Regions from separate parts of the Bacillus vallismortis genome, predicted to be linked through region 1. Evidence: riboswitches for the same ligand, from Rfam matches in the RefSeq annotation. Region 1 holds a riboswitch; the other holds the start of a gene.
The links. A riboswitch is a leader RNA that binds a small molecule or an ion and turns the genes downstream of it on or off. The one in region 1 is predicted to bind cyclic di-AMP.
Positions count from the first base shown of each region.

Region 2: it holds a riboswitch for cyclic di-AMP, as region 1 does, so the genes downstream of both, BV11031_RS16060 (dicarboxylate/amino acid:cation symporter) here and ktrA (potassium uptake protein KtrA) in region 1, are expected to answer to the same signal.

Region 1 is NZ_CP026362.1:395,840-402,281, forward strand. It holds gene ktrB (Ktr system potassium transporter KtrB) at 21-1,358, opposite strand; gene ktrA (potassium uptake protein KtrA) at 1,365-2,033, opposite strand; cyclic di-AMP (ydaO/yuaA leader) riboswitch at 2,107-2,255, opposite strand; gene bslA (biofilm surface layer hydrophobin BslA) at 2,659-3,204, opposite strand; gene cudC (transcriptional regulator GbsR) at 3,411-3,953, opposite strand; gene betB (betaine-aldehyde dehydrogenase) at 4,152-5,624, shown strand; gene gbsB (choline dehydrogenase) at 5,641-6,442, shown strand, end outside.
Region 2 is NZ_CP026362.1:3,027,086-3,033,527, reverse strand. It holds gene dctS (two-component system sensor histidine kinase DctS) at 1-862, shown strand, start outside; gene dctR (two-component system response regulator DctR) at 852-1,532, shown strand; gene dctP (C4-dicarboxylate transporter DctP) at 1,652-2,917, shown strand; gene BV11031_RS16065 (AI-2E family transporter) at 3,066-4,118, shown strand; cyclic di-AMP (ydaO/yuaA leader) riboswitch at 4,165-4,296, shown strand; gene BV11031_RS16060 (dicarboxylate/amino acid:cation symporter) at 4,368-5,606, shown strand; gene BV11031_RS16055 (ABC transporter ATP-binding protein) at 5,698-6,442, shown strand, end outside.

The sequences.
Region 1 (6,442 bases):
GAACGCCGGATTTTTTACTATCACCCTGTAAACACCTCGCCGTCAGGGTAACGAATATTTGATTTCTCTGTTTTCGCGAATGAAAATACGAACGTCAGAGGGCCAATTCTTCCGATAAACATGATGAGAATCATGATACATTTTCCCGCTTCTGTAAGTTCGGGAGTCAATCCCATTGATAGACCGACAGTTCCGAAAGCAGAAAAGGTTTCAAACACAATTTGGATAAATGGTGCTTGCTCTGTGATCGTCAGGGCGAAAATCCCTAAAAACACAATGAACAAGCTGGTGACACTCACAGCTAGAGCTTTAATGATAATCGGGTATTTAATGGAGCGGCGGAAAATAACCGTTTCTTTTTTTCCTCGCAAATAAGCGATCACAGACATCAAAATCACGATGAACGTAGTCAGCTTAATGCCGCTCGCCGTTGAAGCGCTGCCTGCTCCGATAAACATCAATAATAACGTAAATACAATCGTTCCTTCTCTCATGCTTCCGATATCAAGAGAATTGAAGCCGGCGGTTCTCGGCGTCACAGCTTGAAAATAGGAAGCCCACAATTTATCTCCTATATGCAGGTGACCGAGCGTGCCGGGGTTGCTATACTCCAAAATAAAGATCACAAACATAGCAGCTGCATTCAGAATCAAGGTGCCTGTAAGCATGATTTTCGTATGAAGAGAAAAGGCTTTAAATCGCCGATTCTTCATGATATCAAACAGAACTGTAAATCCGATCCCTCCTGTGATAAATAAAAACGTAATCACGAGATTAATTGTAGGATCACCAACGAAGCTCATCAAATTATCCGGCCATAATGAAAACCCGGCATTGTTAAAAGCCGAAATTGCGTGAAACAGGCTGGCAAACAAGCCGGATGCCCAGCCGTACTGGGGCACAAGCCGAATGGATAAGATGAGTGCCGCTATTAACTCAATACTGATGGAAAACAGAAACAGGACTTTGACGAGACCTACGACGCCGCCGATTGTCGGCTGGTTCAAGGCTTCACGAACAAGCATTCGTTCTTTTAATCCGATTTTCTTCCCTAATATCATGACAATCAAAACAGCAAAAGTCATAAATCCAAGCCCGCCGATCTGAATCAGGGCCATGATGACAGTTTGCCCGAAAACCGTAAATTCTGTACCGGTATCGACAACTGCAAGCCCTGTTACAGTGGTAGCGGAAGCTGCGGTAAAAAGGGCATCTATGCATGACAATGGCTTCACTGCAGAAATCGGAAGCATTAACAGTCCAGCCCCGATGATAATGGTCAGAAGAAACCCAATTGCAAGCACTTGAGGCGGTGTAAAACGAACCCATTTGATCACTTTATCCTTTTGAAGTGTCACCTATGTCTACATCCCTTCGTTTTCAAAACGTCTAATATCTTTTTTGTGCCCCATGATCACCAGGCAATCCTGTTCGTGAATGATATCTTCAGATGCGGGAGATAGACGGATATCTCCATGATGTTTTATGGCCAGAATGGTACAGCCGTACTTCGCTCTTACATTCAGATCGAAAATTGATTTTGAGTCAAGCTTGTTTGTTGCCTGGAGCTCGACAATACTGTACTCATCAGATAAATCAAGGTAATTCAATACATTCTCATCAGAAAGGCTTTGTGCGATCTTGACGCCCATGTCCTTTTCAGGGTGAATAATACGGTCAGCGCCGATTTTTTCAAGCACCTTATGGTGATAATGGTTTTGAGCCTTTACCCAAATATTCGGGATGTCAAATTCCTTTAATAATAAAGTCGTCAGGGTACTTGCTTGAATATTCGCTCCGATCGCTACAATCACATATTCAAAATTGCGTATTCCTAATGATAGCAATTCGTTTTCTTCGGTAGCGTTGGCAATCACCGCATGAGTTGCGTAAGAAGCGTAAGCATTTACCTTTTCTTCGCTGATATCAATTGCAAGGACCTCATGCCCCATTCTGTGCAGCTCTTTGCAAATGCTTCCGCCAAATCGGCCGAGCCCGATCACGGCAAATTGCTTATTTTTTATTTTTCCCAATGTTCATAACTCCCTTAGTAAAAGTAACGTTTTTGAAGCAAAAAAGACCATCTCGAAGAATGGCCGTTAATAGACCTCCTCTCTGGATACGCCTACGAGGTTAGCTGTCGGATTAGGGATTCAGAGTACCCCCTCTTACTAAGTAAGATTCACCCCTAGGCTGTGAATAAAACAGCCAATCGTTGGTTCCCCCGTTCGTGTTTGATTAAGCGGTAAAAGAGACTAATATGAAATTGAACACTCAAGAATTTACTCCTGTTTCTAGAGTTTGTCAATTTAAATTTTTATCAAGAAAAAAGATAATTGGAAATAGAGGGGAAAGGGGAGGGCAAAACGCAAAAAAAGACCGGCGTTAACCGGTCTTCCAGCATGTCGACAAACCCTCGCATTCGTTGTCAGTCCTGCGCGTTGGTGCTCACGTGAAAAAAGATCAGCGGCTAAAAGCTAGAGCGTCCTGCTCAACCGCCCCTGTCACCGCATCCTGCGGAAGTCTGTTCCAATGCTCGTCCTTCCTAGACTTCAAGGGTTTTCAATCACGCTGAAAAGATGACAAAGTCATAAAACGAAAACCGTTTTATGACTTTGTCAACAATCTGAAAGACCGGCGTTAACCGGTCTTCAATGTTTAGTTGCAGCCGCATGGCTGAGTTGGAGGAGTGCTGCGTTTAGCAACGTCAATGCTGGCTTCTGCATAAAATTTATTTCCGATGCTCAATGATTTATTCTCCGCACGGAAAGTATATGTACCAGCGGCAGGAAGAGTTTTGTTATTCAGTTTTAATTTGAATTCGCCAGCTCCTAACAAATCAAGCGCCAGAGGGATTCTTACTGTTTTTCCGTTATTAAGGATCTGTGTTTCACGCAACGCACGCCCGTTCATTGTGTCTTTTGTATTTGCAGTAAAACCGCTTGGCAAAGTAAATTCCATAACGCCAAGGCTGAGAAGCGTATTTGGACGGTACGTCAATTCAATATCTGAGAAAGACCATTCCGTTTTGCTGGTTCCTGTGATTGTTGCAAACAATGAAGCTGTTGACTGTGTTTTCATAGTAGACTCAGTATGAGCGGAAGTTGATTTAGATTCAGCCGCGAAAGAAGCTGTAGGTGCAGAAACGAGTAAACCGAGACTTAATGCGCTAATGGCCAAAGAAGATAATAATTTGCGTTTCATAATAAAATTCCCCCTAAAAAGTTATGAAATATACAGGCCTGCTCGCTGTTCACCTCCTCTGAACGGCCAAATACAAATTTTACCTACATAAAATTACCATCAAACTTTTTGGAAGTAAATGGGGTGTTTTTCCCGTATTTTTCAAATTTGTAGTAATTACATGTAAATGAACAGAAAAACGCCCGAGCAACCGGGCGTTTTCTTCTTTACTTTTTTTCGATTGGTATAAACTTAAAAATTTCTCCGCTCTGCACCGATTCAGCAAGCCGTTTCAGCCAATCATAGTAGGCTCTGGAGCTTTCCAGCTGCTCGTGTAACTGCAGGGCTTCATTTTTGATGTCCTCATTGAGGCCTTCCTTGTTTAAAACCTCTTGTAAATCAGCCTGAGCTTCTTCAATTGCCGCTACATTTACCTCAACTTCCCGTTCCCATTTAGGCGGGAAGAAATTTGTAAAAAACTTGAAGAAATCTTTTTCAGCCACAAATGTATGCTTGCGGATGCCCCGGTGGAATGTTTTTTTCACCACATTTAAATCCTGAAGCTTTTTGACACCTGTGCTCATGCTTGGTTTGCTCATTTGCAACTCTTCACGCATTTCGTCAAGCGTCATCTCATCACGCATATACATCGTCCCATATAAAATGCCGACACTGCGGGTAATTCCGTAAAGATCCATCGTTTCAGCAATGGAGTCGATAACAAGATCCCGAGCCTGTTCTATAGCTGCAAATTCTGGATTTTCATCCATACTGACCCTCTTTTCCTTTAGAAAGTTAAATTCGTTAAGTTACTTCTTTATGATCTTTATCTTAACGAAACATAAAGAAAAGTCAAAAAGAAAAATCAAAATGAGGCTTTGACAGTTTAAAAACCATATGTTAGATTAATGTTGTTAAAAACGTTAAATTTTTATTTAACAAACTTTATTTTCGTCAAGGAGGCTTATATGAGTCAAACATTATACATTGACGGTGAATGGATCAGTGCTGAAAAAGAGCAGATCCGCAACATTATCAATCCATTTAATCAAGAAGAAATTGCAACCGTAAGCGAGGGAGAGCGAGAGGACGCCATCAAGGCAATCGCAGCCGCGCGAAGAGCTTTTGACAAAGGAGAATGGTCATCTCTATCCGGGCTTGAACGCGGAAAGATTGTTCTGAAAATTGCGGAATTAATCAGGCGTGACCTTGATGAGCTGGCTGAGCTTGAATCCCTTGATACGGGAAAAACACTCGAAGAAAGTAAGGCTGATATGGACGATATCGCCAATGTTTTTCAATATTATGCCGGATTGGCAGACAAAGATGGCGGAGAGATCATTTCATCTCCGATCCCTGATTCAGAAAGCAAAATCATTAGAGAGCCAATCGGGGTTTGCGGCCAGATTACGCCCTGGAATTATCCGCTTCTGCAAGCGAGCTGGAAAATCGCGCCTGCACTGGCTGCGGGCAATACGATCGTCATGAAGCCGAGTGAGATCACGCCGCTAACAACAATCCAAGTGTTCAAGCTAATGGAAGAAGCGGGCGTTCCAAAAGGTGTCGCAAATCTTGTCCTTGGACCTGGAGCCACAGTGGGTGACGAGCTCGCAGCAAATAAAGACGTCGATTTGGTTTCATTTACAGGGGGAATCGAAACAGGCAAAAAAATCATGCGGGCAGCCAGCGGTAACGTCAAAAAAATCGCACTTGAACTGGGTGGGAAAAATCCCAATATCGTTTTCAAAGACGCAGATTTAGAAGTTGCTGTCGATCAGGCATTAAACGCTGTATTTTTCCATGCCGGCCAAGTATGCTCCGCCGGTTCCCGGTTGCTTGTTGAAGATGCCATTCACGATCAATTTTTAGCAGAGCTCGTCAAACGGACAAAACGCATAAAACTCGGAAATGGTTTTGACGCAGACACAGAAAGCGGTCCGCTTATTTCGGCAGAGCATAGGGCGAAGGTAGAAAAATATGTAGAGGTTGGAATAAAAGAAGGCGCGAAGCTCGAGACAGGAGGCAAACGGCCGGAAGACCCTGAGCTTCAAAACGGCTTTTTCTATGAGCCTACTATTTTCTCAAACTGTAAATCTGATATGAGAATTGTTCAGGAAGAGGTTTTCGGTCCTGTATTGACAGTCGAAACCTTCAGCTCGGAAGAAGAGGTCATTGCGCTTGCGAATGATACGATCTATGGCTTGGCCGGAGCGGTATGGTCAAAAGATATTGAAAAGTGCGAACGCGTTGCAGCCCGCTTGAGAATGGGAACCGTTTGGATTAACGATTTCCATCCATACTTTGCGCAGGCGCCATGGGGCGGCTATAAGCAGTCCGGATTCGGACGCGAGCTTGGAAAAATAGGCCTCGAAGAATACACAGAAGTCAAACATGTATATCGCAATACAAAACCGGCAGCGGTTAATTGGTTCAATTCATAAGAGGGAGAGATGAATAATGACATTAAATATGAAAGTAGAAAGCATGCACAAATTCCACACATTTGAAATTCCGACTGTGATTAAGCACGGGATCGGAGCCGTCAAGCAAACGGGTGAAGAAATAGCTGCGCTGGGCGTTTCGAAAGCACTCCTTGTCACAGACCCTGGGATTTATAAAGCCGGCGTCGTTGATCCTGTTATCGAATCACTTAAAGAAGCGGGCATTGAAGTGGTGCTCTTTCATAAAGTAGAGCCAAATCCGCCTGTCCGTCTGGTGAATGAAGGATCTGAGCTTTACAAAAAAGAGAACTGTAATGGATTGGTGGCAGTCGGAGGCGGAAGCTCCATGGATACTGCAAAAGCAATCGGAGTAGAAGCTACTCACGAAGGAAGCGTGCTTGATTATGAAGCGGCAGATGGAAAAAAACCGCTGGAAAACCGTATTCCTCCGCTGACGACAATTCCGACAACAGCTGGCACAGGATCAGAAGTAACCCAATGGGCGGTTATCACAGATGAAGAAAGAGAATTCAAATTTAATACAGGCGGTCCGCTGATCGCAGCGCACCTGACCATCATTGATCCTGAGCTCCATGTTTCAATGCCTCCGCATGTAACAGCCATGACAGGAATTGATGCGCTTGCACATGCCATTGAGTGCTATACAATGAGATTTGCACAGCCAATCACGGATGCAGTTGCTTTAATGGCAATTGAATATGCCGCTCATTACATTAAAAGAGCATTTGCTGACGGAGAGGATTTGGAAGCAAGATACGGAATGGCGCAGGCTGCGATGCTAGCGGGACTTTCTTACG
Region 2 (6,442 bases), 1.7 Mb from region 1:
GGGGGATCTGGTCGGGAAGGTAATCTGGGAGGTTCTCAAGGATTCACGCCTGCCCGAAATCGTGGAGCGGAACAAAGCGGTTTATAATGAAGAAATTCGCGTCAGCGGAAAGGTGATCATGAGCAGCAGAATTCCGATTGTCATGAAGAAAAAAGTCATCGGCGCCGTCGCGATTTTTCAGGACAGAACGGAAGCGGCTAAGATGGCAGAGGAGTTGACTGGCGTCAAAAACTTTGTAGAGGCGCTCCGCGTCCAAAACCATGAGCATATGAATAAGCTGCACACGATTGCCGGCCTCATCCAGCTGGGGAAATCTGAAAAAGCCATGCAGCTTGCATTCCGGGCGTCAACTGAGCAGGAAAATGTGTCTGAATTTCTGCATCGCTCGATTCAAAATGACGCTGCGGCAGGCCTGCTATTAAGTAAAATCAGAAGAGGAAGGGAGCTTGGCATTGCTGTTCATATTGATGAAAACAGCAGCCTTCGGCAATTTCCCGAGCATGTTGATCAGCATGATATCGTCGTGCTTCTCGGCAACCTGATTGAAAACGCCTTTGGTTCATTTGAAACCGTTCAATCTGATGAGAAACGGATTGATGTCAGCATCGAACAAACGGATGATATCTTGGCCATCTTAATAGAAGATAACGGCTGCGGGATAGAACCGGCACATATGCCGCGCCTTTACGACAAAGGATTTACGGTCAATAAAACAGGCGGCACAGGCTATGGCTTGTATCTAGTCAAACAAATAATAGACAAAGGATCGGGCACGGTAGAAGTGGATTCACACGCAGGGCAGGGAACAGCATTTTCTATCGTTTTTCCAATGAAGGGGGAGGAAGCACAGCATGGCTCATAAAGAATGGAAGGTTCTGCTCATTGAAGATGATCCGATGGTTCAAGAGGTAAATAAGGATTTCATCACAACTGTCAAAGGTTTTACGGTCTGCGCAACAGCGGGAAACGGAGAAGAAGGCATCAAGCTGATAAAAGAAAAACAGCCCGACCTCGTCATTCTCGATGTGTACATGCCGAAAAAAGACGGAATCAAAACGCTGCAGGAGATCAGAAAGCAAAAGCTTGAAGTGGATATCATTGTCGTTTCCGCTGCAAAGGACAAAGAAACGATCTCCCTTATGCTGCAAAATGGCGCAACTGACTATATCTTAAAACCATTTAAGCTTGAGCGAATGAGACAGGCGCTTGAAAAGTACAAGCAATATAAACAAAAAATAGATGCGCACGATACGCTGTCTCAGGAACAGCTCGATGCGATCCTGAATATCCCGCAGCAGGCCGTACAGGATCTGCCGAAAGGATTGAATCATTTTACGATGAATGAAGTCACTGCTTTTTTGAAGCGGCAAACCGCATCTCTTTCGGCAGAAGAGGTCGCCAAGGCGCTCGGCATCGCCAGAGTGACAGCCAGACGATACCTTGATTATCTAGAAAAAAACGGAACCATTAAGCTGGACGTTCAATACGGCGGAGTCGGCCGGCCCGTCAACCGCTACGTGTTTAAAGGATAAATCTGAGACCAAAAAGACCAAAATGTCCGTTATGATCATAAACTTCCCCACCTTGTATGAAAACGCTATCATTCTAGTAAGAAAGACATAAAGGTGAATAGGACAGGGGGATGCAGAATATGAAACTGTTTAAAAATTTAACAGTTCAGGTCATAACCGCGGTCATCATCGGGGTCATTGTCGGGCTCGTCTGGCCTGATGTCGGCAAAGAAATGAAACCGCTTGGCGATACATTTATCAATGCTGTTAAAATGGTGATCGCTCCAATCATTTTCTTCACTATCGTTCTCGGGATTGCAAAAATGGGCGATATGAAGAAGGTTGGAAAGGTAGGGGGAAAAGCGTTTATTTATTTCGAGGTTGTCACAACTCTCGCACTCATGATCGGTTTGTTTGTCGTTAATTTTCTGAAGCCGGGAGCGGGTCTTGATTACAGCAAGCTTGAAAAGGGCGATATATCACAATACACGCAGGATGGCGGTCAGGGAATCGACTGGATTGAATTTGTTACACACATTGTTCCGTCCAACATGGTTGATGCCTTCGCAAAAGGGGACATTTTGCAGGTCTTATTCTTTTCTATTCTTTTCGGAGTTGGTCTTGCGGCTTTAGGTGAAAAAGGGAAAAGCGTCATTGATTTCTTTGATAAGATTTCTCACGTCTTTTTCAAAATCATCGGCTATATCATGCGTGCCGCGCCAATCGGGGCATTCGGGGCGATGGCGTATACGATCGGGCACTTCGGGCTCGATTCCATCAAGCCTCTGGCAAGCTTAATGATGTCTGTTTATATTACGATGTTTCTGTTCGTGTTTGTTGTGTTAAATATCATCTGCAAGCTTTACGGATTCAGCCTGTGGAATTACCTGCGCTTCATTAAAGATGAACTTCTGATCGTGCTTGGCACTAGTTCTTCAGAGTCAGTGCTTCCGCGTATGATGGATAAAATGGAGCGTTACGGCTGTTCGAAATCCGTAGTCGGGCTTGTCATTCCGACGGGCTACTCGTTCAACCTTGACGGCACATCCATTTATTTATCAATGGCGACGGTTTTTCTTGCACAAGTATTTGGAGTCGACCTCAGCATCGGCCAGCAAGTTACAATCATCCTCGTTTTGATGCTGACATCTAAGGGAGCGGCCGGTGTGACGGGAAGCGGATTTATCGTTCTTGCCTCAACATTGTCAGCGCTTCAGGTTATTCCGCTGGAGGGCCTTGCGCTTCTGCTCGGGGTTGACCGTTTCATGAGTGAAGGAAGAGCGATTGTGAACCTGATCGGAAACGGAATCGCCACGATCATTGTTGCAAAAAGTGAAAATGAATTCGATGAAGCAAAAAGCATAGAGGCTGTTGAAGGCATGAAAAACATGAAAACAGCAGTCTGAAAAAGAACGGCCCATCAAACGGGCCGTTTTTTTACATTGTTTAAGAATTATTAAGGTAATGACAGAGACCTCAGCATTTTTTTGTTATATAATTTACAGATGGATACTATATTGAATTAAGGACGTTTGTCCTAACAGGGGTGTATAAATGGCCGCTTTAGTTAAATTTTTTCAGCACCCGGGAGTAAGGCGTTTCTCCGTCTTTGTCGTGTTAACTGGTGTGTTATATCTATTTAAGAGCATGATCAACTTAATATTGCTTACCTTCATTTTCACGTTTCTAATGGATCGCTTGGAGTTTGTGGTACGGCGGTTCGTAAGCCGGTTCTTCCGGGTAAGCCAGCGGGTTGTCATTACATTTCTTTACGTGTTGCTGGCTGTTCTGCTTACAGTTGGGGGATTTGTTTTTTATCCGATCGTCGCGGCGCAGATTCAGCAGCTGGCTAAGCAGATTAAACATATCGCGTATCACCCGGACACCATCCCTTTCTTTGACGAGATCACAAGTGTTTTCGGAGACATTAATATCAGTTCATATGTCAAAGAAGGTTTCAATGTGGTGTATACGTATCTGGCAGATATCAGCACATTCGGCTTGCAGATCGTAATGGCGCTCGTTCTCAGCATGTTTTTCTTATTCGAGAAAAAACGGCTCTCGGAATTCATGGAGAAATTTAAAACAAGCAAATTGTCAGTCTTTTATGAAGAAATTGCTTTTTTCGGAAGCAAATTTGCTAGAACGTTCGGCAAGGTGCTTGAGGCTCAATTTATCATTGCGCTCGTCAACTGTATTCTGACATTGATCGCGCTTTGGATTATGCATTTCCCGCAGCTGTTTGGGCTTTCTATCATGGTGTTTTTCCTTGGGTTGATTCCTGTGGCAGGCGTCGTCATTTCTTTGATTCCTCTCAGTATTATCGCTTACAGCACAGGCGGCGGAATGTTTGTGATCTACATTGTGCTTGTCATATTCGCCATACATGCGATCGAAACCTATTTCTTAAACCCGAAGCTGATGTCTGCGAAAACAGAGCTGCCGATCTTTTTCACTTTTATCGTCCTCATTTTCTCTGAGCACTTTTTCGGCATTTGGGGTTTAATCATCGGGATTCCGATCTTTGTATTTCTCCTTGATATTCTTGGTGTGACCAATAAGGAAGAAGGGCCCAAAAGATTCCAAGAGGAAAGTAACAAAAAATAGTTTACAAAATTGGTTCTTTTCTGTATAAATAAATTATCATACAATAGTAAGCCACACGCTTAATCCTTTAACCAAGGAGTGGGGGACCCGATCTTTTGGGGTTAATTTTTCATCAGAAAAACGGACATCTCTTCGTCCGAACCCGTCAGCTAACCTCATCAGCGTGAAGAGAGAGTCCTGTGGTTTGATGTTACAGCCAAAGCCCACGGGAGTCTCTCGTGGGCTTTTTTCAAAAAGGGAGGAAAGCTAATGAAACTGGCTACAAAGATCATCATTGCATTGGTGCTGGGTGCGGTGACGGGAATTATTCTTAACCTAACATCACCTGAATTATTCGAAAATTTAAATAAGTTTGTATTCGGGCCGCTGGGCACGATCTTTTTAAACCTTATTAAAATGCTTGTCGTTCCGATTGTCTTTTTCTCACTGACACTGGGAGTAGCCGGACTGGGCGATCCTAAGAAGCTTGGCAGAATCGGTGTAAAGGCGATTTCTTATTTTCTCGTCACGACTGCAGTGGCGATTACCATTGCCATCGTTTTAGCCCTTGTCATCAAACCGGGAGAGTTCGGAACATATGATACATCATCTGCCGAATTCACTGCTGAAAAAGCCCCAAGTATTGCGGACACTCTGTTAAACATCATTCCGACCAATCCTGTTCAAGCGATGACGGAAGGAAATATGCTGCAGATTATTGCGTTTGCCATCTTTGTCGGGCTTGGGATTACTATGCTGGGCAAAAAAGCGGATATGCTTCTCAAAGTTGTTGAGCAAGGAAATGAATTAATGATGTACCTTGTCAATCTGGTCATGAAGTTTGCTCCGTATGGCACATTCGGTTTGATTGCGACAGCCGTGGGAAGCCAAGGATTCAGTGCAATGAAAGCGATGGGCTTGTACATGTTAGTGGTAACCATTGCATTGTTAATACATGCAGTCGTTACGTACGGATCTACGGTAGCGCTTATCGCCAAAAGAAATCCGATTACGTTTTTCAAAGATTTCTCAGAGGTTATGGTCGTCGCGTTCAGTACATCCAGCAGCAGTGCGACTCTGCCGGTTTCCATGGGTGTGGCGCAGAGAAAGTTAAAAGTGCCTGAGCCGATCAGCAGCTTCGTCCAGCCGCTGGGCGCTACAATTAATATGGACGGAACAGCGATCATGCAAGGGGTAGCCACCGTCTTCATTGCGCAGGTATTCGGGCATGATCTGACACTCACGCAGCTGGTGATGGTCGTACTGACGGCTGTGTTAGCAAGTATCGGAACTGCGGGTGTGCCGGGAGTCGGCTTGATTATGCTCGCTATGGTGCTTCAATCTGTCGGTCTGCCTGTCGAGGGAATCGGATTGATCCTTGGAATTGACCGCCTGCTTGATATGCTTCGTACAGTGGTAAATACAACAGGAGACGCGGCCTGCGCTGTCATTGTGACAGAAACAGAGAAGAACAAACAGCCAGAGCAAACGTCGACTCTATCGGTCTAACCAAACATTTGGAAGGAACAAATGCTATAATACAAACAGTGCCTCATTTTTGGGCACTGTTTATTTTTTGCCGAAAAAGGAGGAAGGCTTTATGGCTGAGCCGATTTTACATATTAAAGACCTCGATAAAACGATTGGGTCTAAACCAATTTTAAAACAGATCAGCATGGACGTCATGGAGGGGGAAATCATCGGCCTGCTCGGTCCGAATGGTTCCGGAAAAACAACGCTCATCCGCATCATCGTCGGGCTGTTAAAACAAAACAGCGGAAGTGTGACAATCAGCGGATTCCAGCATGACACAGAGTTTGAACAAGCGATGGAAGCAGTGGGGGCGATCGTTGAAAACCCTGAGTTCTATCCATATTTGACAGGCTGGGAAAACCTGAAGCACTTTGCGAATATGCACAAAAAAATAGCGGATGAACGCCTTGATGAAGTGGTGGAACGTGTCGGGCTGACGTCAGCGATTCATGATAAGGTCAAGACCTATTCCCTTGGCATGCGCCAGCGCCTCGGCATCGCGCAGGCGATTCTTCACCGGCCGAAGCTTCTTATTTTAGATGAGCCGACAAACGGTCTCGATCCCGCGGGCATGAAGGATTTTCGCGATCATATTAAAGAGCTCGCGGAACAGGAAGGAACAGCAGTCTTATTCGCCACCCATTTATTGCGTGAGGTTGAAGATTTGTGCGACCGGGTCATCATCATTCAAAAAGGTGAGATCAAAGCGGAAGTCAGCTTACATGGAGCAGGCCAACCAACAGAAAAAGCGATCATTGAAGTGCAGCCGGAAGAAAAAGCGTTCAATTGGCTGACAAGCAATCAATATCAAG